2 linked regions of the Desulfurobacterium sp. TC5-1 genome follow. The protein of the gene in region 2 binds, or shares a complex with, the protein of the main gene of each other region. Links are inferred from orthologs where the notes say so. Each region holds a gene or a part of one and is shown on either strand. Other genes may lie near its edges. The genes, in order: hslU and hslV.

Region 1 (16,479 bases), on a different replicon or contig from region 2:
GAAAGAGATGAGAAAGGGAATACCGGAAGGTATGTTTTCCTCCTTTTCAGATAAGATGTACACCGATATGTTTGATATGACAGTTGCAAATAAACTTGCCTCCTCTGATAGATTTGGACTTGCAAAGTATATAGAGAATGCCCTTAACGCCTATAAAAAGGCGGAGAATCTATGAAAGAAACACTTCTTCTCTACGTGAACAAGCTTTACAAGTATTCTGATCTTCTTTTTGTTCTTCTCCTCCTTGCCATTCTTGCCTCGATGGTGCTTCCCATTCCTCCTATGGCTCTTGATATTCTTTTAACCTTTAGCATTACACTATCTCTGTTAATTCTGATGACTACGATTTATATAAACCATCCCCTTGAACTTTCTTCTTTTCCATCTCTACTCCTTATCGCAACGCTTTTTCGTCTATCTCTTAACATTGCAACAACAAGGCGAATTCTCCTTCATGGAAATGAGGGACCTGCGGCAGCCGGTAAGGTTATAGAGGCCTTTGGACAGTTTGTCGTTGGTGGTAACTACATCGTAGGTATTATCGTTTTCCTGATACTTGTGGTAATCAACTTTATCGTCATTACAAAAGGTACTGAAAGGATTTCAGAAGTTGCCGCAAGGTTTACTCTTGACGCCATGCCAGGTAAACAGATGGCGATAGACGCTGACCTTAACGCCGGTTTGATCGATGAGAAAGAAGCCCAGAGGCGCCGTCAGGAAATAGCAAGAGAAGCGGACTTCTACGGGGCGATGGACGGTGCTTCGAAGTTTATCCGTGGCGATGCCATTGCAGGGATTATCATTACGCTTATAAACATCCTTGGCGGTCTTGCCATAGGTGTTTTTCAGCATCACATGAGTTTGTCTGATGCCGCAAAAACATTTACTATTCTTACCGTTGGTGATGGACTTGTAGGACAGATTCCCTCTCTCATTACCTCAACCGCGGCCGGTCTTATGGTTACAAGAGCAGCAGCCGAGACTGACCTTGGAACGGAAATTTTCAAGCAGTTGACAGGTTACCATAAAGCCCTTTTCATGGCGGCAGGAACTCTTGCAGTTATGGGTATCGTTCCGGGAATGCCAACAATTCCGTTCCTGCTTGTAGCTTCTCTCATTGCAATAGTTGCCTACATGGTTTACGAAGCTACTAAAGAGAAAGAGTTAAAAGAGGCAGAAGAGAGGGCAAAAGAGCTTTTAAAAGAGGCAAAGGCGAAAGAAGAGGAAGAAGATGTGATTTCTCCACCGGAAACGCTGGCAATGGAAATAGGTTATGCTTTGATACCTTATGTTGAGGATAAGAAAAAAGGGGAAATTGTTAAGAGGATAAAATCGCTAAGAAAGCAGCTTGCTAAAGAGTTAGGAATAATCATTCCCCTTGTTCACATAAAAGATAATCTTGAGCTTAAACCGGGTGAGTATAGAATTTTAATAAGAGATGTTGAGGTTGCCAGAGGTGAGGTAGAGCCTAACAAGCTACTTGCCATTGATACGGGGACAACAAAGGAAAAGATTCCCGGGAAGGAGACAAAAGAGCCGGCATTCGGGCTTACAGCTTACTGGATAGCACCTAACCTGAAAGATAGGGCAAAACTTTTGGGATATACTGTTGTTGACATTCCAACAGTTATAATTACTCATCTTTCGGAAGTTATCAAGAAACATGCCTACGAGATTTTGGGAAGGGTTGAAACAAAAGAGCTCATAGACAACCTTGCCAGGAAGTATCCTCTCGTTAAAGACATCGTTCCGGAGCAGGTGCCTTTAGGTGTCGTTCACAGGGTTCTTCAGAATTTGCTTAAAGAGGGCATTCCTGTTAAAGACCTTATGACTATCCTGGAGGCGCTTTCAGATAACATTTCAAAAACGCAGGATCCGGACATCCTCACCGAATTTGTAAGACAGGCACTTGCCCGTTTGATAACGAACCTTTACGCTGTGAACGGTGAGATTACCGTTCTGACGCTGACTCCAAAAGCAGAAAATTACATTTTAGAAAAGGTGAAACAGAACGACGGTTACCTTCCGCCTCTTGAACCTGCTTTCGTTCAGCGAATAATGGGTGACATTATGAAATACCGTGACATTTTCACCAGGAAGCAGGCAGTTCCGGTTATTCTCACCTCTCCTGCCGTTCGCCGTTTTCTTAAAAAGATAATAGAACCGTATGCACCAAATATTGTTGTTCTTTCTTACTCTGAAGTAGAACCGGGCGCAAAGGTTAACGTCGTAGGAACAGTCGGAGAGTGATTTTCCTTTGTCTTTGGAAGTTGATTTTGTTGTAGAATAATGGCACTAACAACAGTCCTACGGAGGTTTAAAGATGATTCTCTCTTTTGGAGAAGTTCCACAGAAGCATGAGGTTATAAACATAGCTTACGCTTTCATTCAGCAGAAAGAGAAAAACTGGTTCAACGGCGAGCTTCCGATTGACCCTGTTATGAGGGTTGTTGCAATGCTTGAGCAGCAGGCTGAGGATATCGGCGGGAACGGTGTTAAGAATATTACTGTCAAGATTCTTGAAGGCGTTGATAACGACGGTGATAAAGTGATTAATGTTTGGGGTATGGGAACGATAATAAAGGTTGAAGAAGGCGGTAAAGAGATATCCTTCAATAGGTAAATTTGAATTCAGGAGGAGAGTATGAAGATAGGAATTATCGGTGGAAGCGGACTTTACGACATTGAAGGTCTTACCGATGTTGAGGAAATAACACTTGATACACCTTTTGGTAAACCTTCAGATGCTTACATTCACGGAAAACTTGCCGGTAAGGATGTCTATTTCCTTCCAAGACACGGAAGGGGACACGTTTACCTTCCTTCAGAAGTTCCTTATAGAGCAAACATTTACGGATTTAAAATGCTCGGCGTTGATGCCATTCTCTCTGTCAGTGCTGTTGGTTCAATGAAGGAAGAAATAAAGCCCGGTGATTTTGTTATAGTTACCCAGTACTTTGACAGAACAAAAAACAGACCTTCTACGTTTTTTGGTAACGGCATCGTTGCCCACATTCCTTTCGATAAACCCACCTGCGAATGTTTGAACGAGCTTATTTACAAGGCCTGCCTTGATGAAGGTATCCCGGTTCATAGAGAAGGAACTTACATCTGTATAGAGGGACCTCAATTTTCAACAAAGGCTGAATCAAAGATTTACAGGAGCTGGGGTGTTGATGTGATTGGAATGACAAACATCCCTGAAGCAAAGCTCACAAGGGAAGCAGAGATTCCTTATGCGGCTGTTGCTCTTGCAACAGATTACGATGTATGGAAGGAAGGTGAAGAGGTTAACGTTGAAAAAGTTCTTGCCACTATGGCGAAGAACATTGAGAATGCTAAAAGGATGCTTAAGCGTGTTATAGAGACGATTAAGCCAGAAGACATTGAAAACTCTTACGCAAAAACGGCGCTTGTTGGTGCTATTCAGACAAAAAAAGAGTATATCTCTGAAGAGGCGATGAAAAGGCTTGAGCTTCTAATAAAAGATAGAATTTAAAGTAAAAAAGGGGCTTTGAAGCCCCCTTTTTTTTTATTTTTAAGGACTTTTTACCTTTCCACTTCACCTTTGATAAATCTATCAACAAGCTCTTTTGCTTTCCAGTCCGGATACTGGATAGGTGGATGTTTCATCGTGTATGAAGAGATGGAGTAGAGGGGACCGCCTATCTTTCTATCAAGTCCAACTTTTGCACATCTTATAGCATCAATTGCAGAACCTGCACTGTTTGGTGAGTCTTCAACGGATAGTTTCAATTCTATGTACATTGGAACGTCGCCAAAGAGCCTTCCTTCAAGTCTTATGTATGCAATTTTGTTGTCTTTAAGCCATGGGACGTAGTCACTTGGTCCTATATGAATGTTGTTGTCAGCCATAGGGTACGGAATCAGTGAGCGAACGGCTTCCGTTTTTGATATTTTCTTTGTTTTAAGTCTTTTTCTTTCGAGCATGTTTAAGAAGTCTGTGTTTCCACCAAAGTTTAACTGGTAGGTTCTGTCTATTGCAACGCCTCTGTCTGACATGAGTGTTGCCAGAACTCTGTGAGTGATTGTTGCGCCCACCTGTGATTTTATGTCGTCTCCGACGATTGGTAGTCCTTTTTCTTCAAACTTTTTAGCCCATTCGCTGTCTGATGCTATGAAAACAGGAATACAGTTGACAAAGGCGCATCCAGCGTCAAGAGCGCACCGGGCATAGTATCTTGTTGCTTCTTCAGAGCCAACAGGTAAGTAGTTGATAACAACCTCTGCTCCCGATTCTTTTAAAACTTTTGTTACGTCGACAGGTTCCTTGTCAGCTACCACGAATCTCTGGTCTTCCGGGTACTCATTCATGTGTTCTGCAAAGCCGTCAAGAACGGGTCCCATCTGGACTTCAACACCCATTTCCGGAACATCGGGATTGAAAACGGTCGTGCAGTTTGGCTTTTCAAAAATTGCCCTGCTTACATCCTTTCCAACTTTTCTTTTATCAATGTCAAATGCGGCAACGATTTCTATGTCCCACGGTCTATAGCCGCCTATATCGTAGTGCATAAGTCCAGATATATCTTTTTCTGACTTCCCCTGGTAGTAGTAAATTCCCTGTATGAGGGAACTGGCACAGTTTCCAACCCCTACTATGGCAACTTTTATTTTCCCTGACATTTAATTGCCTCCTTCCTTTTCTCTATACTTTTTAGCAAGCTCCTTGAACTGGCTAATTTTACCATTTATACTTTCTGCTATCTTTTCCATCTCTTCCACTATGAGGGGAAAGTCAGACGCAAGCTGCTCCACAACCTCTTTTATTACCTGTTCTCTCTCTTCTTCAGTAAAGTACTCCTTACCTTTCAGAGCATCCTCTATTAATGCCATTTCAAGGAGTCCTAAAACTTCAAGCAAGGGATTGAGATTTTCCGTTTTGAACCGTTTTGACAGAAACCTTTCGACCTCTTCGTAACCGCCGTCCGGCCGGAACTTCGAAAGTTCAAGGTTAAGCCAGAGATCGAAGCCTCTATATGCAAGTCCTTTGATTCTCATATCTCTTTCATTCATCTATCAATCTCCAAGTTCCATCAGTTTTACTTTGGCTATGGCTGCTTCGTTTGTTGAAGGGTATTTTGAAATCAGTTTTTTCAGCAGCTGCTTTGCTTTTGCATTGTCACCGAGTCCTTTGTAGCAGAGGGCTTCTTTAAGCAGGGCTGCAGGCACTTTGTTTCCTTTTGGTGATGGGTAGTAGTTTGAGTAGTTGTCAACAACCTTTTTGAAGTAGTCAAGTGCTGTTGCGTAATCGCCGTGGGAGTAGAATATTTCACCTATCCAGTAGAGGGAGTTGTCTGCCAGAGGACTGTCCGGATACCTTTTAACCAGTGTTTCAAACAGGATTCTGGCCGTGTCGAGTTCACCCGATTCCATTGCGTTGAAAGCCTTTTTATAGATGTCTTCGTCAGATACATTTATTACTTCTGGTGTTTGGACTTCTGCTGAAGGTTGCTCGACTTCGGCAGTTTCCTGCGGAACTGCCTCTGTTTGATTTTCCGGTTGTACGGCGGATTTAGCAGATACGGTTATTTCTTTCAAAACTTTTTGTGTCTGCTGTGATGTTTTCTTGAGTTCGTATATTTCTTTTTCGTCTTCAACGAGCCTGTCCTCTACTCTGGCGACTCTCTCGTTGAGAGTTTTAATTTGAGCGCTGTTCTGTAAACTTTTTGCTTCTATTGAAGATATACGTTTTTCTAATTCTTCAAGTTTTTTATCGTATGCGCTCTCCTGCTTTGCAGGTGTTGTGTTTACCGGCTGTGTCTGAACGCAACCTGCCAGCAGAAGAGGAAAAACTGCAGCAACAAGTATCTTTTTCATCATTCCCCCCGGAAGTTAAGATTTTTCTTTGCAAGTTCCTCTTCGCACTCTTTTACAAGTTCCTGTATCAGTTCGTCAACGTGGTACATTCTGTTAACTCTTCCTACGTTACTGCCGGAAAATACAAGTCCATTTACCACGTCGCCCGCTGCAGATGCAAGCAGGGCATCAGCTATACAGTATATAGAATCTGCCTTTGCACATGTCTTTAAGCAGTTGTAGTGGCATCTGTGAGGTATTTTCCCTTCCTTTTCCAACCTTTCCGTAAATGGGTTTCTAACTGCATGTGCCGGCATGCCAACAGGGCTTTTTATAAATATAGAATCTTCCGGCTTCGCATTTATTATATACTCTTTGAATTTTTGATCGGCGTCACATTCGTAGGTTGCTATAAATCTTGTTGCGATTTGAACGCCTTTTGCACCCATTTCAAAGGCTTTTGCCATGTCTTTTCCGTCGAAAATGCCACCGGCCGCTATTACAGGTATCTTCTTAACGGCTTTTACTATGTCTGGAAGAACTTCCCACAATCCTTTGTCTGTTCCAAGATGGCCGCCCGCTTCGACGCTTTCAACAATTATCGCAGAAGCTCCGAGTCTTTCAGATAGAGCGGCGCCTTTTGGCGTTGATACTATCTCTATAAGCGGGATGTCAAAGGTTTTACATATTTTAAAGACGTCCTTTCCAAAGCCTGCTCCCTGAATGATAAAGTCCGCACCTGCATCAATGGCTGTAAGGAGCAGTTCGTAAAAGTGTGTCAATGCGTACATTATGTTTACGCCTATCAGACCGTTTGGTGCAAGTTCCTTTGCTTTTCTTATCTCTTCTGCAAGCTCTGTTGCGTATAGATAAGGCTTCATTCCCAATTCTTCAAGGTTTTTGCCTTTGCAAGTCTTTTTGGGTTCCTTTTTTCTGTCTTTTTCCTGGAGTAGAACGGCTGATATAACGCCCATTCCACCTGCGTTTGCAACAGCAGCTGCAAGTTTGTGGAGGGATACTTTCGCACCCATTCCGCCCTGGATAATCGGGTATTTTGGTTTTAGTCCTGCTATAACAAGTTCTGGCAATCTACTCATCTGTACTCCTTTTTAAAGTTTTTCTATCTCTTCAAGTTCGTCAGAACTTAAAACGCGGTAGCCATTTTTAATAAATAGGGCTGCTGCTACGCCTTTCCCTGCTTTTAGAGAGTCTGAGTTAAAATTATATATGGTTTTCACGCCGCACGAAGGACTTTTCTCCTTTAATATTACAGCTTTCACATTTTCTCTGAATAGATTTACTATTTTGAGTGCCTCCTGCGCACCTTTCACAAAATTTGCTGTCACGTCTGTTTTTTCTTCAACGGTTAAAACTCTGCTTTTTCCTTCTAAAACGGTGAAGCCGTCTCCTTTCTCTATTTTTGATGGAGATCTTGGCGTTGAAAGTCCTCCAAGCTGTTCCGGACAGACGGGAAGGATAAAAAACCTATCCTTAATAAACTTTAATCCTTCCCACGGAACACTCTTTCCGTCGTAACGGCATCGTATTCCTAATAAACACATACTTACAACTATTACGCTATCCATTGCAGACGATTACCTGATGGTAGGGTTTTTTACTTAACTCTTCAGCTGCTTCTTTTACGTCTTTAAGTGTTAGTGATTCAATCTCTTCTATGTATTGGGTGTCTTTTTCCGGTGTTCCTGTCAGCACTGTCCACCATCCGTAGTACCAGGCTTTTCGTAGTCTTTTCTCGTGGTCAAGTAGATAAGTCCCTTTAAGGTAGTTTTTGGCCCTGTTAATATCTTCTTCGCCGATTAACGCCGGCAGGTTTTCTATCAGGTTGTCAATGCCTTTTAGTGCCTGTTCTTCCTTTTCCGGCGACGTGCCTATGTATATGACAAATCTTCCAGGATTTTTTAGTGTCGGGAAGAAGGAACCTGTTGAATAGGCAAGTCCCTGTTTTTCCCGTAGCTGCTGAAAGAGGATAGAGTTAAATCCATCACCTACAACGGTGTTCAGCAGCTTATAGGAGACGTACTTTTTCCAGTCATTTACTGACGGTGCTTCGTATCCTCTTATTATGAAGGTTTGTGTTGAACCTTTCCTGCATAAGTTTACACTTTCACTTTTTTCAATGGGCGTTTTAAAGAGAAGTTTTCTGTTCTTTCCTCCCTTTATGGGAAGTTTAGAGAGTAGTTTTTCCACATTTTCGGGGATTTTCCCTGCAATTGAAATAATGAATTTTCCTTCGTTAAAAAACCTTCTGTATTTCTCTTTAAGGTCGTTGAGAGTTATGGGCACGACGGTTTCTACCGTTCCGGACGGTAGATTTTTGTAAGGTGTGTTTTTATAGGTGAAAAGGTTAAATTCTTCGTAACCAAACGAAAATGCACTTTCAAGTCTTGCCCTTATGGCAGCAATGGTTGTCTCTTTTTCTATTATGAAATCTTCTTCGGTAAAGGCCGGTTCCGTTATCAGTTCAGAGAGGACTTCTATGAAGACCGGGAATCCATCGGGAGTTATCTGGAAAGATATAGTAGAAAAATCTTTTCCTGTTTCTGGAATTATCGATGAACCGTAAGGTTCTGTTAAGAATGCTATTTCCTTGGTCGTTTTTGAAACACTCCTTTTTAGACCAACGTGGAGGGACAAGTTTGTGAGTCCTGCTTTTCCGTTGTCTGTTACGCTTCCGTTTTCTGAAAAGATGACGACAGAAGTTATGTCAAGTTCATCTACGGGATTGAGGACTGCTTCAACGTTTTCAGAAATTTTAAACCTCTCCATCAAAAGTCCTCCAGTGCCGGAACGACCGGCGGGGAGTCATAGGATGCACCTTTTACTGTAACCTTTCTTTCGTTGATTGTTATCCTGCCTTCAACGAACCACTTTACAGCCTGGGGATAAATTCTGTGCTCCCATTCCAAGATTCTATTAGCAAGTGTGTCAGGCGTGTCTTCCGGCTTTACAGGTACAACCGCCTGAATGATTATTGGACCTGTGTCAACACCGGTATCAATAAAGTGGACTGTGGCGCCGGAAAACTTTGCACCGTATTCCAGAACTTTTTTGTGAACGCCAAGTCCTGGAAAAGCGGGAAGGAGCGAAGGGTGTATGTTCATTATTCTGTTTTCAAAGGCTTTTACGAAAGTTGGCGTAACTATTCTCATGTAACCGGCAAGACAGACGAGGGATACACCTTCCCGTTTTAATATGGAAACGATTTTTTCATCGTAAGTTTCTCTATTTGAAAATTTTTTGAAAGGCAGGTAGCAAATGTTTATTCCAAATTCTCTTGCAATATTTATCGCACCGGCGGTTTCTCTGTCAGTGATAAGCAATGCTATTTCAGCTTGAATTTTTCCTGCCTCTACGGCTTCTGCTATTTTCTTAAAATTTGAACCTCTTCCAGAAGCAAGGACTGCTATTTTCATTTTATCTCAACCTTTTTGTTTCCTTCCTCTATTTTACCTATTATGAAAGCTTTTTCACCCGCTTCTTTAAGAACGGCAAGTGTTTTCTCCACGTCTTCAGGTGAAACTACCACACACATTCCAACGCCCATGTTGAACGTTTTAAACATCTCTTCTTCAGGAACGTTTCCCTTTTCCTGAATGAATTTAAATATTGGCAAAACTTCCCATGAATCTTTCTCTATTACGGCTTTTGTTCCGTTTGGAAGAATTCTTACAAGGTTTCCGGGTATTCCACCGCCCGTAATGTGGGCAAGCCCTTTAACATTTACTTTTGACAGGAGATTTAATATCGATTTTACGTATATTTTTGTGGGTGTCAGCAGAATTTCGGCAACGCTTTTTCCTAACTCATCAACGGTATCGTTTACGTCTAATTTCAGAATTTCAAAGAAGAGCTTTCTTACTAAAGAGTATCCGTTGCTGTGTATTCCCGATGATGCAATACCTATAACAATATTCCCCGGCTTTATCTTTTCGCCGGTTATGTACTTTTCCATGTCAACGATTCCGACTACGAAACCTGCAAGGTCATATTCACCTTCAGGGTAAAAGTCAGGCATCTCAGCCGTTTCGCCACCGATGAGTGCACAGCCGGCAATTTCGCATCCCTTTGCTATACCTTTTACAACGTCTGCGGCGGTGTCAACTGAGAGTTTACCTGTTGCGAAGTAGTCAAGGAAAAAGAGGGGTTTTGCACCAACGGTCAATATGTCGTTAACGCACATTGCTACAAGGTCAATTCCAACAGTATCGTGAACGTTTGCCATCTGGGCAACTTTAAGTTTTGTTCCAACACCGTCTGTTCCGGAAACTAAAACGGGTTTTTTGTAACCTTCAGGTATAAGATATCCTGCACCAAAACCGCCTATTCCGGCAAGTACGTTACTGTCAAACGTTTTTTTCGCGAAAGGTTTTATCCTCTCAACGAGTGCGTCTCCAGCTTCAATATCAACGCCAGCGTCCTTGTATGTAAGTTTTTTCTCACTCATAGCTAATCTCCCCGTCAAAGTAGATAGGAACTTCATAGGCAAAGTGTCTCTTTGTCCATCCCTTTCCTTCACCAAGCTCTCTCTCTATGTGCTCTTCGTATCCTTTGACTTTAGAATCGAGGGCGTCCGCATAGTGGAGAGCTACCGCCTCGAGTGTTTTTGGTTTTTTTGGTGAACCGAATTCGTACTCACCGTGGTGGGAAAGGATGCAGTGGAGCAGTTTTACTTTTAAGGTTTTAGGAAATCCTTCTATTTCATCAATTTTTTTAGAGATTAGTTCGCTTCCCGTGAAAATGTGGCCTAAGAGTATTCCTTCGTCTGTTCTATCAATTGCTACGTCCATGCTGTATTCGTCTATCTTTCCTATGTCATGAAGTATTGCAGCAGTAATGAGGAGATCTCTGTCTATGCTTTTATACCTTTTTGCCACGACTTCGCATATTTCAACAACCCCTAAAGTGTGTTCTAAAAGACCACCGATGGAGGCATGATGGATGAACTTTCCACCTGGTGCTTTCATAAATGCTGATGCAATCTCATCGTCGTAGAATATGAGTTCAAGAAGTTTTTTCAGGTATGGATTTTCTATCGTTTCAATAATTTCAAGCAGCTTTGTAAACTGTTCTTCAACGTCAAACCTGCTTACCTTTATAAATTTTTCTCTCTTAAATTCGGCTTTTTCTGCGTGGCGCATAAATTTTATCTTTGGCTGGACGTTTCCCTGAAAAAGTTCAACGTAAGCTTCAATAAAAACGACGTCACCTTTTTTGAAAATTGTGAGGTCTGCATCCTTTGGCGGCTTCCACCAGAGAATTGGAAGAGTTCCTGTCCTGTCAGAAACGATAAGTCTCAAGTATGGTTCGCCCGTTCGGTGCTTTTTGATCTCGGCGCTCTCTATTATAAAAAAGCCCTTAAACTCCTGCCCTGCCGGCATTTTATAAATGTCCCTTACAAGTACGTCCATCACGCTCCTTATAGTGATGAGTTTTAGGGGAAAATTATAGACTTTATATGAAATTGTAAACTTTTTTGAATGCTTTTACGAATAAGTTCTGATGGTTTAAAGAGAAAGATGGGATTTCGGCAGGTTTTTGTTAGGAGGGGGGATTTCCCCCCTTAAATTTTGAAAAGATGAGTACTTTTAGGTGTGGTTTTTGATGTATTCGATGGCGTCGCCAACTGTTTGAATCTTTTCAGCGTCTTCGTCAGGAATTTCAATTCCGAACTCTTCCTCAAGAGCCATAACGAGCTCAACTGTGTCAAGAGAGTCTGCGCCGAGGTCTTCTACAAAAGAAGCATCTGGAGTTACTTCTTCGGGATCAACTCCAAGTCTATCGGCGATAAGTTCTTTCACCTTTTCTTCGATGTTTTCTGCCATGCCAACCTCCTTAAATAGTTGATAGTGGAAATTATATTCCTAACTTTAGAAAAGTCCACCGTTGACGTGAATTGTGGTGCCTGTGATGTATGACGCCATGTCTGACACTAAAAATAGGACGGCGTCTGCAACCTCTGATGGTTCACCTTCTCTGCGCATAGGTATGGACTTTATTAGGGCATCTTTTACCTTTTCCGGTATTTTCTGCGTCATGTCTGTTGTTATGTATCCCGGTGCTACGGCGTTTACGCGGATTCCCCGAGATGCAACTTCTTTTGCCAAGGATTTCGTAAATCCAACAAGTGCTGCTTTTGTAGATGAGTAGTTAACCTGTCCCGGGTTTCCTGTGAATCCAACGACAGAGGAGATGTTGACGATGGAGCCGGTTTTCTTTTTCATCATAAGGGGGACTACCTGCCTTGTTACATTGTAGATGCCTGTGAGGTTTGTTTCTATTACTGCATCCCAATCTTCATCCTTCATTCTCATAAAAAGGGTGTCCCTTGTAATGCCGGCGTTGTTTATGAGAATGTCTATTTTTCCCTCTTTTTCCGCTATCTCTGAAACAACTTTTTTGACCTCTTCTCTGTCGCAGACATTCATCTTCACGCCGTTTACGCCTATCTCTTCTGCGGCTTGCTTTGTTCTCTCTTCGTTTGTTCCCGTGATATAGACTATTGCACCTGCACTTTTAAGAGCAACAGCTATTGCCCTTCCTATACCTCTTGTGCCGCCTGTTACGAGGGCAACTTTACCGCTTAAATCGATGCTTTTTGCCATTAAAACCTCCCTATTACTTTTGAAGGGTTATAAGTGAATAACCTCCGTCCTCTCTTACTAAAACATCATCTTCAATTCTTACGCCGCCAAGTTCGGGTATGTATATACCCGGTTCTACCGTTACAACGCTGTTTTTCTTTAAAATCTCATTTGATTTCGGGCTTAACGTTGGTGCTTCGTGGATTTCAACGCCTATTCCGTGTCCCGTACCGTGGACAAAGTAGTCACCGTATCCCTTTTCAGTGATGAAATCTCTTACTATTTTATCAACTTCGCGGCAGGGCATGCCCGATTTTGCTGCTTCTATTCCTTTTAATTGAGCTTCAAGGGTTATATTGTAAATCTTTTTAAGTTCGTAAGAAACGTTTCCTATAAGAAAAGTTCTTGTTATGTCTGAAAGATAGCCGCCGAAAATTGAACCGAAATCAACAATAACAACATCACCGTCCTTTACCTCTTTATGAGAGGTTTTCCAGTGAGGAATAGATGCACCTTTCCCGGATGCGACTATCGTCTCAAACGATTCTTCGCTGCCGTAGTGAAACATTCTGTTTACTAACTCTTTTCTGAACTGATACTCTGTTATACCCGGTTTTAAAAGGTGCAGAACGTCCCTTAATGACTGTTCGGCAATGGCAACTGCACGGGCTATGGCGCAGATCTCTTCTTCCGTTTTTACCACGCGAAACTCTTTCAAAAAGCCGTTGACCGTGGTGGTTTCAAAGTGTTTTTCTATTTCGTTAAACTGTTTTAACGTTACTCTTTCGCCGTCAACTATTACCTTCCTGTTCCCGAAAATTTCTTTCAGGTTTTCAAAGCTTTTCCACTCTAAAACGTTGAACTTTTTTGCTCTTTCTCTTGCAGCGTTAAGGTAGCGTTTATCGGTGAAGAAAAAGCCTTCACCTTCTGCTGTGATAACCACGACGCCAAATGACGACGGAAACTTTGTGAGATAGAACCGTTCCTTTCCATCAATGGTTATTAAAAGATCACCGTACTTTTTTATCTTTGCGGCTATCCTTTCAAGCATGCTTTCTCCAGATTCACAGTATGTATCTTGTAAGATCTTCGTCTTCTATAATGTTGCCGAGTCTTTCTTTTACGTATTCTCTGTTTATTATGACCTTTTGTCCTTTCATTTCGGGTGCGTTGAATGATATGTCTTCAAGGAGTCTTTCAAGTACGGTGTGAAGTCTTCTTGCGCCGATGTTTTCGGCTTTTGTATTTGCCTCTTCCGCCATTTTAGCTATCTCTTCGATGCCGTCTTCTGTAAATTCTATTTCAACGCCTTCCGTTTTAAGAAGTTCAGTGTACTGTTTTGTTAGTGCGTTTTTCGGTTCCGTCAGGATTCTTATGAAATCTTCTTTTGTGAGCGGTTTTAGTTCTACCCTTATCGGGAATCTTCCCTGAAGTTCCGGTAGCAGGTCAGAAGGTTTTGCTATGTGGAAAGCACCGGCCGCTATGAATAGTATGTGGTCTGTCTTTATCAGGCCGTATTTTGTTGGCACTTTTGAGCCTTCTACTATCGGCAGCAGATCTCTCTGGACACCTTCCCTTGAAACGTCCGGGCCTTTTCCGCTTCCCTTTGCAGCTACCTTATCTATTTCGTCTATGAAAACGATGCCGTGATTTTCAACGCGATTTATTGCCTCTTTGATTACTTCGTCCATGTCTATCAGTTTTTGTGCCTCTTCCTGTTCAAGGTATCTGAGGGCTTCTTTTACTTTCATTTTTCGCATCTTTTTAGGCTTTGGAAAGAGCGAGGAAATTATGTCCTGAATGTTTCCGGCGTCGCCTCCCATCCCGGGACCTATGCCTATTACGCCTATGTTGGCAGGTGTTTCAACGGTTACCGGTATCTCAACCTCTTCTTCATCAAGTTTTCCTTCTTTTAAAAGCTTCAGGTATCTTTCCCTTTCCTTTTTAATCTCTCTTGCTAATGGTTCTTCTTTTTTCTTTGATTGTGAAGGCAGAAAAACGTCAAATAGAGTTTCAAGGGATTGAGGTTTGGCGGGCTGTTCCGGTATCATGTGGTCAAGAAGTCTTTCGTAAGCAAGTTCTCTCGCCTTTACCTTTACCTCTTCTATCTTTTCCTCTTTTACCATGTTAACCGCTATTTCAACAAGGTCTCTTATCATTGATTCTACGTCTCTTCCGACGTAACCGACTTCTGTAAACTTTGTGGCTTCTACTTTCACGAACGGTGCATTTACAAGCTTTGCCAATCTCCTTGCTATTTCCGTTTTTCCAACGCCTGTAGGTCCTATCATAATAATATTTTTGGGCGCAACTTCTTCTCTCATATCTTCAGGAAGTTTTTGCCTTCTCCACCTGTTTCTAAGGGCAATGGCAACCGCTTTCTTTGCTTCCTGCTGTCCTACGATGTATTTATCCAGCTCTTCAACTATCTGTTTTGGTGTCAGAAATCCTTCCTCGTTTCCCTTTTTTCTGAAGATATTCTTAAACATTCTGCCTCCTTGTCTGATATGAAACCTCAATTATTTTATCACTGATAGTATGTCAGTTTCTTGCCGGTTGCAATGTTTTGCTATTATTAAACCACTTTCTACTTGTGAGGTGGTTGATGGAAGCTACGGGATTTATAACGGGTACTTTGAAAGGTTTAAAGATAGATTATGTTCTTTCTCTTCCGTGTGATAGGGTTAAGACGTTACTGGCTAAACTTGATGATGTTTACGGTAAAAAGCACATTCACCTTTCAAGGGAGGAAGAGGGTTTAGGTATAGCTGCGGGACTTTTTGCCGGCGGCAAGCGTTATGCTCTTTTCATTCAGTCTTCCGGTGTGGGTAACATTTTCGGTGCTCTTATGACGCTGATAAAGACTTACAGAATTCCCCTTCCCATCTTTGTTTCTCACAGGGGTATTTATAAAGAGAAAATTTTTCCTCAGGTTTTGATGGGCGAGGTTACGGAAAACCTTTTTAAAGCCTGCGGTGTTCCTGTTGTAAAGGTTTATGATAAGAGTGCCCTGCCTATCATTCCAAAAGCTGTAGAAGAAGCTTTTAGGAAGAGGGAGCCAATAGCCATTCTGCTTTCTCCTGCACTTTTTGAAGGTGAAGAGTATAAAAATCCGGTATTTGAGAAAGAGAGAGAAAAAGTTGTTTCTGTTAAGGTTGAAAAAAGTATTAAAAATCCCGACATGAGAAGGTTTGAAGCTGTGGCGGAACTTTTCTCTTTCCTGAAGGAAAAGGGAGATAAAGGTACGGTTCTTTTTGCAAACATCGGTTTCCCGGCAAGGGAAGTTTACCATCTTAAAAACCTTTTTGGTATCGAAAATTCCGTTTTTTACATGCTCGGAAGTCTTGGCCTTGTTTCCTCAATAGCCCTTGGATACTCTGTTGCAACAGGCAGATCCGTTATTTCCATAGACGGTGACGGTTCCCTTTTAATGAACACGGGAACGCTTGCAACGTGCAGCAGCTACGCACCGGAAAACTTTAGAATTTTCTGCGTTGATAACGGAACGTGGGGAAGCACCGGTGATCAGGAGAACTTTAACTTTTCAACGGTTGATGTTGAGGTTGTTGCAAAGGGAATGGGCTTTAAAAACACTTCTTCGGTATGGAAAAGGGACGGTTTGAAGGAAAAGCTTGAGTGGTTCTTTACATCCGATAAACCGTTCCTTCAGGTTGTTGTTAATCCCGGAAATGAAAAGGTCGGAACAATTCCCCTTTCTCCAGAAGAGATTTTAAGAGAGGTTAAGGTTGATTCTTGCTACTGAAGCTTTTAAAAACTGCACAATCTGTCCCAGAAACTGCGGCGTAGATAGGGAAAAGGAAAAGGGCTTTTGCAAAACGGGAATTAAACTGAAGGTTGCCTCTGCCTTTGCCCACTTCGGTGAGGAACCTGTTTTAACGGGTATTTACGGTTCGGGAACTATATTCTTTTCAGGCTGTAACCTCGGGTGTGTTTTCTGTCAGAATTACGACATTTCGCACCTGTGCGAAGGGGAAGAGATAACGGTTGAAGAGCTTACAGAAATCATGCTCTACCTTCAGGCAAACAGGTGCCACAA
Region 2 (11,269 bases):
AAAAGAGTTATCACAAAATCTCACCATTGAATGAACGATGCTCTGTGGATGAACAACAACCTTTATTTTTTCAACAGGCACATCAAAAAGCCAGACAGCTTCAATGACTTCAAGGCCTTTGTTCATCAACGTTGCCGAATCTACCGTAACCTTGCTTCCCATGTCCCAGTTGGGATGGGAAAGTGCGTCTTCAGGTTTCACGTTTCTAAGTTCCTCAAGCTTTTTCCCTCTAAAAGGGCCCCCTGAAGCCGTAAGAATAATTTCTTTTACTTCTTCTTTTTTTCCGGATAAAAGTGCCTGAAATATTGCTGAATGTTCACTATCAACAGGAATTATCTCTTTTGCTACAGATTTAATGAACTTACCGGCACAGACAAGAGATTCCTTATTGGCAAGAGCAACTCTTTTTGCCTTTTTTGAAGCTTCAAAAGTTGGAACAATTCCCGAAGCTCCTGATATAGCAGCAACTACAATGTCAAACTCAATATCCTCTATAAGAGAAGTGATTCCTTCTTCACCAGAGTAAAATCTGGTACCTGCTGGAACTTCTATCTCTCCATCAAAAAGAGCTACTGCCTCAGGCTTAAATTCTTCAAGTTGTTTTTTAAGCTTTTCACCGTTTTTTCCAGCAACAAGACCAGCAATTTTAAATTTATCTGAAAACTGCCTTACAACATCAAGCGTATTTTCACCAATTGAACCAGTTGAACCTAAAACCAAAACTTTTTTAACTTCATTTCCCATTAAAGCCTCGCTATAAGTTCAGCCACAGACTCTATCTTCTCCTGCTTTCCAGTCTCAAGACACTTTAACGAATAAAAACCACCTTCTAACTCTTCGTCACCTATGATAACTACATACTTAACGTTCAACCTATTTGCAAGTTTAAACTGAGACTTGAAACTCCCTTGCCTGTGATCTATCTCTGCGTAAAAACTTTTATCCCTTAACATCTTGACAAGTCTTAACCCTTCTAAATAGGCCTTCTCACCACCTGTTACAACAAAAACTCCGTTTCTTTCTCTTTCTTCATCAGAAATAAGAAGCATTATCCTATCAATACCCATTGCAAAACCAAGGGCGGGAACATCACTGCCACCAAGTTCTTTTATCAAATTATCATAGCGGCCGCCGGCTAAAACCGTGCTTTGAGCACCAAGAGCATCAGATTTAAATTCAAAAACTGTTTTCGTGTAGTAATCAAGCCCTCTGACGATGAAAGGATTGTGAACAAAAGGCACTTTAAGTTCTCTAAGCAAAAATTTTAGTTTTTCAAAATGTTCGCTGCACTCTTCACACAGGTAGTCTGTTATTAAAGGCGCATCTTTAACAACTTCCCTGCAACCCTCATTTTTGCAGTCAAGAACCCTTAAAGGATTTCTATCAAGTCTATTCTGGCAATCTTTACAGAGTTTTTCTTTTTGAGAAGAGAGATATTCAATAAGAGCCTTTTTATAATTTGGCCTGCATTTTTCACAGCCTATAGAATTTATTTCAAGCGTAAAGTCAATGTTTAAAGCTTTTAAAATCTCTGAAGCAAGAAGAATAACCTCCGCATCAACACCTGGTGAAGAAAGTCCAAAAACTTCACATCCAGCCTGAAAAAATTGCCTATTCCTTCCGGCTTGAGGCCTTTCATAGCGAAACATAGGACCTATGTAAAACCATTTTGTAAAAGGTTCCTTTGCATAGACACCGTGCTGAATGTAAGCCCTTACGGCAGAAGCCGTTCCTTCTGGCCTTAAAGCAATCTTCCTGCCGCCCCTGTCCTCAAAAACGTACATCTCTTTCTGAACAATGTCTGTCGTTTCTCCAACACTTCTTAAAAAGAGCCCTGCCTCTTCAAAAACGGGAAGAATTACCTCTTTAAAACCGTAAACCTTTACCTTTTCCTTAAACGTTTCAGCAATTTTTTCAAACTTTTCACTTTCAGGCGGTATTATGTCTTCAACACCTCTAACCGTCTTAAATCCCATAATCCTCTACGACCTCCACTCCTTCCGTATAGCAAAATCTATCACCGGCATCACCAAGACCCGGCAAAATGTATCCTTTATCGTTTAAACACCTATCAATTGATGCTGTAAAAATCTCAATTCCTGAAAACTTTTTAAGTTTTTCAATTCCTTCTGGTGCACTTACAAAAGAAATAAATTTTATTTTCCCGGGATTTATACCCAATTTTAAAAGTTTTTCAACTACACACACGGCGGTTCCGCCAGTTGCAAGCATAGGATCAAGGATAAAATAGAAAGCATCTTTAATAACAGGAACTTTGAAGTAATAAAGGTTTGGCTTTAAAGTCTCCTCATTACGGTAAACACCGGCAAAACCTATTCTACCCTTTTCATAAATAGAGATTGCGGGATGAAGCATCAAAAGCCCAGCACGAAGTATCGGAACAAAAACCACCTCATCGTTTAAAACGGAAACTTCAGCGTTTGATTCAACCGGCGTATCAATAACAACTTTATTTGAAGGCAGATTTGACAAAGCTCTTTCAACCAAAAGGAACGTTAGCTTTTCAACTGCACTACGAAAAGAGACTCCTTCGCTTTTTTTATCTCTCAAAATAGAAAGAAGAGACGAGGCCAGGTTGTTCTTAACCTCTGTTATCATTGGATAACTTCTCCTAAAACAGCCGTATAAAAACTGTTTTTATAATCCCCGCTTAATATATCGTAGGTATCTTTAGCCTTTTCTTTCTCTCCTTTTGAAAGATAGTAAATCGTCAGATAGTAAAGCCCTGCAGGATAGGTCCAATCTTTATCACGGGAAAGAGAGGCAAACTTTTGAACGGCTTCACTACTTTTACCTTTCTCCATCATAAAAATTCCATCTTCCAACTTAGCAGCAGGAGAAATTGTAAAACTTTTTACATCTTCAGCCCTTTTTATGTAATCAATATCACCTGCCAACTTCCCATATAAAAACGCACCGGCCTTTCCTGAAGGTGCTGAAAAGTATTTATCAGCAACTTCTTTAAAATACTTTTCAGCCTCCTTCTCATTACCATCTTCAAGAGCTATCATACCTTTATCAAAAATGGCAGCCGCTTTCATCTCAAGGTTACTCTTATACCACTTATAGCCAAGGTATCCACCACCGACTATAAGCAAAACAGCAAGAACGGCAACAAATTTAGCGGCGTGAGCCTGAAAGAAAGCAATAATCTTATAAACATCATCCACCATCATTTCAGCTTCAGGCGTATCAACTGGTGCCGGTATGTCAATATGCTTCTCTATTTTTGCCTTTTTCTTCTTCTTATCTCTTCCGTAAGACTTATAAGGTGGCTTTTTCATCACCCATCTTCCTCCTAACTATCTCTTCAGAGGTTGCAAAAGCCCTCTCAACCTCCTGCAACGTAAGTCCTGCACCAAGACCAACTTTTAAAGCAAAAGTCCTATCTATTAAATCAGAAGGTGAATGAGCATCGGTGTTTATAACAAACCTGACGCCCACTTCTCTACCAACCCTTACCACATATCCGTTGGTTATATTATGCCCTTTCCTTGCAGTTATCTCAATAGCTACACCTTTCTTAGCTGCCATTTCAAGCGTTTTCAAATCCACGAGTCCGGGATGGGCAAGAATATCCGCACCACCTTCAACTGCCGCTAAATTTGTCCCTTCAGCCACCGGTTCAACTACTGTTTCACCATGAACTACAACAACTTTAGCACCTTCATTCCTGCACTTCTCTATAAGTTCCGGAATTTTAACAGGTGGAACGTGAGTTATCTCAACACCGGGAAGCACAATTACATTCGTATTTTCAGTAAGAATCTCAGCAGTTTTTAATAGATTTTCAATGATAAACTGATAGTTTGAGTAATCTGCATGATCAGTTATAGCTATCGCTCTGTAACCAATGAACTCCGCACGGCGAACAAGTTCACTTGGAATAAGCTCACCATCACTAAAAACCGTATGTGTATGAAGGTCTATCATATCCACCTCTAAGAAAGTTCCTCAACCACTATGTTAACGTTGGTATATATACATATACTTCCGGCTATTTTTAGAGATTTCTCAACAATCTCTCTGGCAGAAAGGTCAGTATTCTCATAGAGAGCTGTTGCTGCAGCTTGAGCGTAAGCACCACCAGAACCTATTGCCATAACTGGAATATCAGGTTCTATCACATCACCGTTACCTGAAATGAGAAGAATCCTGCTCCTATCGGCAACAAGAAGCATCGCTTCAAGCCGCCTTAAAACCCTATCTGTCCGCCAGTCTTTTGCAAGTTCAACGGCAGATTTTAAGAGATTTCCACCAAAGGAAATCAATTTAGACTCAAACCTTTCAAGGAGAGAAAAGGCATCAGCAACAGAACCGGCAAAACCGACAAGTACACTATTGTTATATATTTTCCTAACCTTTCTTGCACCATTTTTAAAAACTGTGTTTCCAAGTGTAACCTGGCCATCACCAGCCATAGCAACTTTACCATCTCTTATAACGGCACATATGGTGGTACCGTGAAAAGTCTCACTCATAAATACCTCCCGGATAGTACCTTCTCCTTATCATACCACCGGCAAGCTGTCCTATCACGGCCGTTGCAATAAGAAGAGGTGCAAACTTTATACTGATCCCAAGAAGAATTCTACAGGCTATGATAAATGGTATCGGAAGATGAATGTAAAGAAACCACCTTTTTGAAAACTTCTCTGTCGTCTCCCTTAACCACCCGAAAGGTAGATTCAGAACAAGCGTAAGAACAACGACAAAAAGCAACTTTTCAAACATACTTTCCCTCCTTTTTCGCTGTGGTCAGGGAAAAATTATTAATATCTCCTAACTATGTCAATTGCAAGTTATTATCAATCTTTCCAGAAAGAAGGCATGAAGACGGCAAAAAGGGCAAAAATCTCAAGTCTTCCCAGAATCATTTCTATAGAAAGGATAAGCTTCTGCCAGTCTGCAAAAAAGTGATAGTTACCGGCAGGACCGGTTTTCAAAAGACCCGGACCGGAACAGCTGGCACAGGCAATAGAAGAGGAGAAGGCCGTTACAAGATCCGTGCCGGTAAGACAGAGGAGTATCCCCACAATAACCGTGACAAAGGTAAAAGCCGCACCAAAAGCCCATATTGCATTAAGCGCGGAAAAATCAAGCGTTTTACCGTCCAGCTTTATCCTGTAAACAAGTCTCGGATGTGCCGTTTTTTTAAGCTCTCCATAGATAGACTTGCCTAAAGCTACAAGCCTGAACTGCTTTAAACCACCTGCCGTTGAACCGGAAACACCTCCCAAAAACTCAAGGATGATAAGCACCGCTAAAACGAATGTCGGCCAGTGAGTATAGTCTGTTGAAGAAAAACCTGTCGTTGAAGCAGAATTAATCACCTGAAATATACTGTACCTTAAAGCCTGAAATGGATTGTAAAATCCATCGACTGTAAGAACAAGAGTACATAAAACTATCGCCACACCAAGAATTGTAAAGTAAAGTTTGTTTTCTTCTGATTTAAAGAAAACTCTCCAGTTTTTTGTCCTGTAAAAGTGATACCAGTTGAGGAAGTTAACTGAGCCAAACACCATAAAAAGTGCAACAACCATCTCTATAAAAACGTTGTGGTAACTTCCTATACTGCTGTTCTTAACTGAAAAGCCACCTGTTGCTATGGTACAAAAGGCGTGGTTAACAGCGTCAAAAAGCGGCATTCCTCCTAAAAGGAGGAGCAAAATCTCAGCAATTATCAAACCGTTATAGATGACAAAGATTATCCTTGCAACTTCTTTAACCTTCGGTTTCAGCTTTTCTTCTACCGCCTTTGAAGCTTCAAATTTCATCATCTGCATGCCACCTGATCCAAGGGCAGGCAGAAGGGCAATGGCAAAAACGACGAATCCTAAACCACCGACCCAGTTTGTCGTTGAACGCCATAGAAGGAGACTCTTTGGCATTGCCTCCACATTTGTCAGTATCGAAGCACCTGTGGTCGTGAAACCTGAAGCAGATTCAAAGTAAGCCTCTATAAAGTCAGGAATGGCACCATTTATCCAGTAAGCCATTGCCGAAATTGCCGGAAACACAAGCCATATAAGAGAAATAGAAAGAATGGCCTCTTTTAAAGTCAAATCATCCCTTATCTCTATCTGATAAGCAAGCAGATAAATTGAACCTACAAGAAGAAATGGATAAATAAAATCCATAACCTGACCGTCACCAACAACGAGAGAATAAGTGGCAGGGATAAGAAGCGACAAAGACATGTAAAAGAGGATTGAGACGACAACTTTAAACACTACCGTTAAATCAATACCCCTAACTTTCATACCACTACCTCTGCCTTATGCATATAAGTATATCGCCTTTCTTTACAACCGTATCGCCACCGACTACCTGAATATCGTTGTCTCTTTTAAGTGCAAGAACTAAAGGACACTCCTTGCACTTTATTTCTGATATCTGCTTGCCGTCCCACTCACTGCCAACCTGGATTTCAAGAATTTCAATGTTTTCTCTAAGCTCAAAAACATCAAGAAGGCTTTTACTACTAAGGGTTGTGTACACGCGGCTTGCAAGCAACTTTCTCGGAACTATCGGCGTATCAATACCAATAGATTCTATGATGTTCTCATACTCAGAATGGGCTATAAGTGCTGCCGCTCTTTTAGCACCTAATTTTTTAGCAAGGATGCAGGAAAGAACGTTATTTTCCTCATCTTCTGTTATCGCAATGACCAAACCTGCTTTGTCTATCCCTTCAGACTTTAAAAGCTCAACATCTGTAACTTCTCCGTGCAGAACATCAATATTTGGAAATTCCCCGGCTATCTCCTCACACTTCTGCAGGTCAGGTTCAACAAGCTTTATCTTTAACCCCTCAAAATCCGCTATTCTTTTGAGAAGTTCAACGGTAAACTTTGAATGACCAAGAATAAACGCAAGTCTAACTGGCTCAGCATTTTTAAGGAGATGTTCCTGAAACACTTTTACATCTTCTTCTTTTATTACAAAGAAGAGAGAATCATCAGGATAAACTATCGTATCCCCATCCGGAACTACAACCTTCCCGTCTCTTTCAAGAGCCGCAATTGTAAAAGGAATCAGCTTCCTTAAAGCCTGAAGTTCTTTTATCTCTTTCCCCGCAAAAATATCCTCAGAAGAGACCATGTAGTTGAGAAGAATTAACTTTCCTTTTTCGAAACGAACAACTGAACGGGCAAAGGGGAATCTAATAGTGTCAATGATTTTTGTAATAACTTCTGTTAAAATGTTAACAGGTTCAACACCAAGAAGTTCTTTAATCGGTGGCGCAGCAAAGGCATTCTTACTCACCCTTATGATTATTTTATCCTTCTTGAAGAAAGACTTCAAAATCGCGGCTATTGCTATGTTTCTCTCATCACTATCTGTCACAACGATAAAAAGCTCAAAATCCTTAACCTTATCAAGACACTTCACTTCTGTCGCATCGCAGTCAATACCCATTATGTCGAGGGTAGAAGTTAAATCCTCTATCTTGGCACTGTTCTTATCTATAACGGCAATTTCATAGCCGGAAACTGAGAGCTTTTTGGCAAGGGAACTACCCACAACACCGGCACCTATGATACAAACTTTTTTCATCTTTCACCTCAAACAAAACTCTTATATAATTGCCTATTATGCCAAAAAACAAAAGCATAGGAAAATCGTTTCTAATTGTAGCATTATCCATCCTTTCAAGCAGGGTTTTTGGACTGCTGAGAGACGTCGTCATAGCATCGACTTTTGGTGCAGGAAGAACAACCGACGTGTTCTTTGTAGCTTTCAGAATCCCCAACATGTTAAGAAGAGTATTTGCAGAGGGTGCCTTTAGCTCAGCTTTCACACCGGCATTTGCCAAAAAACTTCAGATAAGTAAGGAAGAGGCCGTAAAATTTGCATCAAGATTTTTTTTCATCCTGTCCATCTCACTACTGACGGTTGTAATCATAGGTGAAATCTTCACCCCACTAATAATAAAAGTTATAGCTCCAGGCTTCTCGGGAGATATTGAAAAACTTGCTATATCCCTTACAAGAGAAATGTTTCCATACATACTTTTAGTAAGCCTCGTGGCTTTTTTCGGTGGAATACTAAATGGATATGAGCACTTCTTCGCCCCGGCATTTTCAACAGTTCTCTTCAACATATCGCTTATACTGTGTGCCATATTTTTTAAGAACCAACTTAACATCCATGCTTTAGCCTTAGGCGTTGTTATAGGTGGCTTTCTTCAAGTGCTTCTCCAGCTATACTTCCTCAGAAGAGAAGCATTTATTCCAAGACCTATTCCGGGAATAGACGAAGATGTCAAAAAAGCTTTAAAGAACATCATCCCGGGGATATTCGGCTTTGGTGTGAGACAACTTTCCATGTTGGCAGACACAATTATCGCTTCATTTTTAGCAGCCGGTGCCATATCATACCTCTACTACGCAAACAGGTTTGTTCAACTTCCCCTTGGAATATTTGCAATAGGTCTATCCCAGGTACTCCTTCCAAAACTTGCGAAAACGTTTAAAGACGAAGACGCCTTCAGATACAACCTGACAACAGGATTAACGCTATGCGCAATGATAATAATACCTTCTACTATTGGACTTCTCTTTTTTGGTAAACCATTAATTGACATCGTGTTTCACCACGGAAAATTTACAACAGCAGATCTAAACGCAACATACTACGTCTTATGCGGATATGGAATAGGGCTCCTTTTTTATTCTTTTGAAAAGATCCTGGTCAACGCTTTTTACTCTCTTGACAATTACAGCTATCCTGTCAAAGTTGGCGCCGCTACGCTCGTTTTCAACATAGTCGCCAACATCATTCTCTGTTTTGGACTAAAGTTAGGTGCTGCAGGGTTAGCGCTCGGTACGGCAATGACCTCTCTTTTAAATGTTCTGTTTCTTGTCCGAAAACTCGAAAAAAACGTCTCTTTCATAGAAAACTGGATTAAAGAAAACTTAAGGTATTTACTCCTATCCCTTCCCATAATTCCAGTTGCAATTTATGGAACAAAAACATACTTTCAGTTTGCATCACCGCTACTCAAAATAGCAACAATATCTGCAACCATCGTAGTTGCAGTGATTATCTATTTTGCAACGCTGCTTTTGGCAGGCGATAGGATAGCGATGAAACTTTTAAGGAGGCAGTAAATGCATCCAATCCTTTTTAAGATAGGACCCTTCACCATTTATACATTTGGTGTAATGGTAGCAATCGGCATCATCTGTGGATACTTCATTCTAATAAAACTTGGAGAACGGGAAGGAATAAACAAGGATGACCTTTCCGATCTTATGATCTGGACGGTCATTTCCGGCTTCATCGGCGCAAGAATTTTCTTTTTTCTATACAATCCCCAATATCTCCATCCTGTATGGCGGATATTCTACTTCTGGGAAGGAGGACTCGTCTGGTACGGTGGCTTCCTCTTCGGTTTTATAACAGCGCTATATCTGGCCAAGAAAAAGAACATTCCCATATGGAAGACGGCCGATATTGCAGTAATAGCAGGTGAAGTGGGACTTGGGTTTGGAAGGATAGGCTGTACTATGGCAGGATGCTGCTACGGTAAAGTATGCCATTCCCGGTTCGCCCTCGTATTCAGAGATCCTCACTCTGCCGCTCCTCTCAATGTTCCTTTGTATCCAACGGAACCTGTCTCTTCAGCAGCAAACTTTCTTATAGCAGCTGTACTTTACTTCCTCTACAGAAAGAGAAAATCACCCGGAGAAATATTTGGATTTTATTTCATTTTTTACGGTATTTTTAGATTTCTAATAGAGTTCTGGAGAGCCACACCAAAAGAGTTCTTTGGAACATTAAGCAATAACCAGATAATGAGCATTTTTATGGTAATTCTTGGAACGGGTCTGATAATATATAGAAGGAAAGCCTGTAAAAAAGTATAATTGATTTCTCAAGGAAAATTTCAAAGCTGGAGGAGAAAGATGGCTCAACGCTACGCCTACTTTGAGGGGAAATTCGTTCCAATAGAGGAAGCAAACATAAACATTCAAACCAACTCTTTTCATTACGGAACAGCCGTCTTTGAAGGCATTAGAGCATACTGGAACGAAGAGAAGCAACAGCTTTTCGGCCTATTTTTCAAAGAACACTACGAAAGAATGCTTGCAAACTGTAAAATCCTGAACTTCCAGGTAGATAAAACTGTTGATGAACTCGTTGAAATAACTGTAGAGCTTTTAAGAAAATGCGAACATAGAGAAAACGTTTACATAAGACCTATCGTTTATTTTCCAAACCTTCAGATTTCTCCAAAACTTATAGGATACGATACAGAACTTGCAATATACACCGTTCCTCTTGGTGACTATCTTGATACAAAAAAAGGATTAAAGGTAATTACCTCTTCTTTCCACAGAATAAACGATTCCATGATTCCTGCAAGGTGCAAAGTTGCCGGTGCCTACGTTAACAGCGCATTTGCAAAAACAGAAGCCATAAGGGCAGGCGCAGATGAAGCCATAATGCTTAATCCAGATGGAACGGTAGCAGAGGGGAGTGCCGAAAATCTCTTTATCATAAGAAACGGCGTTGCAATAACTACACCGTCATACAGTAACATTCTTGAAGGTATAACGAGAAACGCCATAATAAAACTTCTGAAAGAAGAGCTTAACGTTCCCGTCGAAGTCAGACCAATGTTAAGAAGCGAACTTTACATAGCCGATGAAGCGTTCTTCACGGGAACAGGAGCACAGGTTGCACCAATTGCCGAAATAGACGGAAGAGTCATAGGAAATGGAGAAATCGGCGAAATAACATCAAAACTTCAGGACCTCTACTTTAACATTGTTAAAGGAAACATTAGCAAGTACAGCGACTGGCTTATTCCAATATACTAACTAACATGAAACGGGGGATTTCCCCCGTTTCAATCTTTTCACACTTATTCACATTGAAATTGCCCTGCATCTGCCTTAAAATAGTCCTGTAATTCAATTAATAATCAGGTGGTGATTATGAAAGTTGCCGTTGTTCAGATAAATACCGTTCTTGGAAACCTGGAAAAGAACATAGAGAAAATCTGCCAATTCACCGAAAAATGCATAGAAAAAGGTGTAAGCATCTGCCTTTTTCCGGAACTTTCCATAACGGGCTACTACCTTCAGGACATAACATCTGAAATAGCTATAAAGCCGGATGATGAAAGATTATCACCACTAAAAAAGCTAAGCAAGCACATCGGTATAATAGTCGGCGGCATTGAAGAATCTGAAGAACACATTCTCTACAACTCCGCATTTTTCATAGAAGA

What was found.
Region 1: the proteins of hslV (region 2) and hslU are in contact, whole or in part, in a solved structure (PDB 1G4A), measured with the Escherichia coli proteins. The link is inferred for Desulfurobacterium sp. TC5-1 from one-to-one orthologs.

Annotation. Positions count from the first base shown.
Region 1 is NZ_ATXC01000002.1:163,230-179,708, reverse strand. The notes cover bases 12,700-15,558. They hold hslU (ATP-dependent protease ATPase subunit HslU), read right to left. Parts: upstream 14,912-15,558; coding sequence 13,487-14,911; downstream 12,700-13,486. Other genes in these bases: comD (sulfopyruvate decarboxylase subunit alpha), read left to right, coding at 15,028-15,558; H153_RS0108490 (aminopeptidase P family protein), read right to left, coding at 12,700-13,473. Also shown: H153_RS0108565 (rod-binding protein), read left to right, coding at 1-175; flagellar biosynthesis protein FlhA, read left to right, coding at 172-2,250; H153_RS0108555 (hypothetical protein), read left to right, coding at 2,324-2,623; mtnP (S-methyl-5'-thioadenosine phosphorylase), read left to right, coding at 2,645-3,499; H153_RS0108545 (inositol-3-phosphate synthase), read right to left, coding at 3,550-4,647; H153_RS0108540 (hypothetical protein), read right to left, coding at 4,648-5,037; tol-pal system protein YbgF, read right to left, coding at 5,041-5,841; H153_RS09725 (nitronate monooxygenase), read right to left, coding at 5,841-6,917; H153_RS0108525 (DUF523 domain-containing protein), read right to left, coding at 6,930-7,406; H153_RS0108520 (pitrilysin family protein), read right to left, coding at 7,399-8,607; purN (phosphoribosylglycinamide formyltransferase), read right to left, coding at 8,607-9,254; purM (phosphoribosylformylglycinamidine cyclo-ligase), read right to left, coding at 9,251-10,285; H153_RS0108505 (HD domain-containing protein), read right to left, coding at 10,278-11,249; acpP (acyl carrier protein), read right to left, coding at 11,427-11,663; fabG (3-oxoacyl-[acyl-carrier-protein] reductase), read right to left, coding at 11,709-12,443; more of H153_RS0108490, read right to left, coding at 12,457-12,699; and 2 more genes. UniProt on the Escherichia coli protein: ATPase subunit of a proteasome-like degradation complex; this subunit has chaperone activity. The binding of ATP and its subsequent hydrolysis by HslU are essential for unfolding of protein substrates subsequently hydrolyzed by HslV.
Region 2 is NZ_ATXC01000001.1:773,189-784,457, forward strand. Bases 2,733-5,532 are described here. They hold hslV (ATP-dependent protease subunit HslV), read right to left. Parts: upstream 4,503-5,532; coding sequence 3,963-4,502; downstream 2,733-3,962. Other genes in these bases: H153_RS0103995 (hypothetical protein), read right to left, coding at 2,733-3,305; H153_RS0104000 (histidinol phosphate phosphatase domain-containing protein), read right to left, coding at 3,286-3,954; H153_RS0104010 (hypothetical protein), read right to left, coding at 4,495-4,755; H153_RS0104015 (TrkH family potassium uptake protein), read right to left, coding at 4,830-5,532. Also shown: hisS (histidine--tRNA ligase), read right to left, coding at 744-1,976; upp (uracil phosphoribosyltransferase), read right to left, coding at 1,966-2,619; more of H153_RS0103995, read right to left, coding at 2,616-2,732; more of H153_RS0104015, read right to left, coding at 5,533-6,287; H153_RS0104020 (NAD-binding protein), read right to left, coding at 6,292-7,584; murein biosynthesis integral membrane protein MurJ, read left to right, coding at 7,623-9,140; lgt (prolipoprotein diacylglyceryl transferase), read left to right, coding at 9,141-9,899; H153_RS0104035 (branched-chain amino acid transaminase), read left to right, coding at 9,939-10,856; H153_RS0104040 (nitrilase-related carbon-nitrogen hydrolase), read left to right, coding at 10,974-11,269. UniProt on the Escherichia coli protein: Protease subunit of a proteasome-like degradation complex believed to be a general protein degrading machinery. The complex has been shown to be involved in the specific degradation of heat shock induced transcription factors such as RpoH and SulA.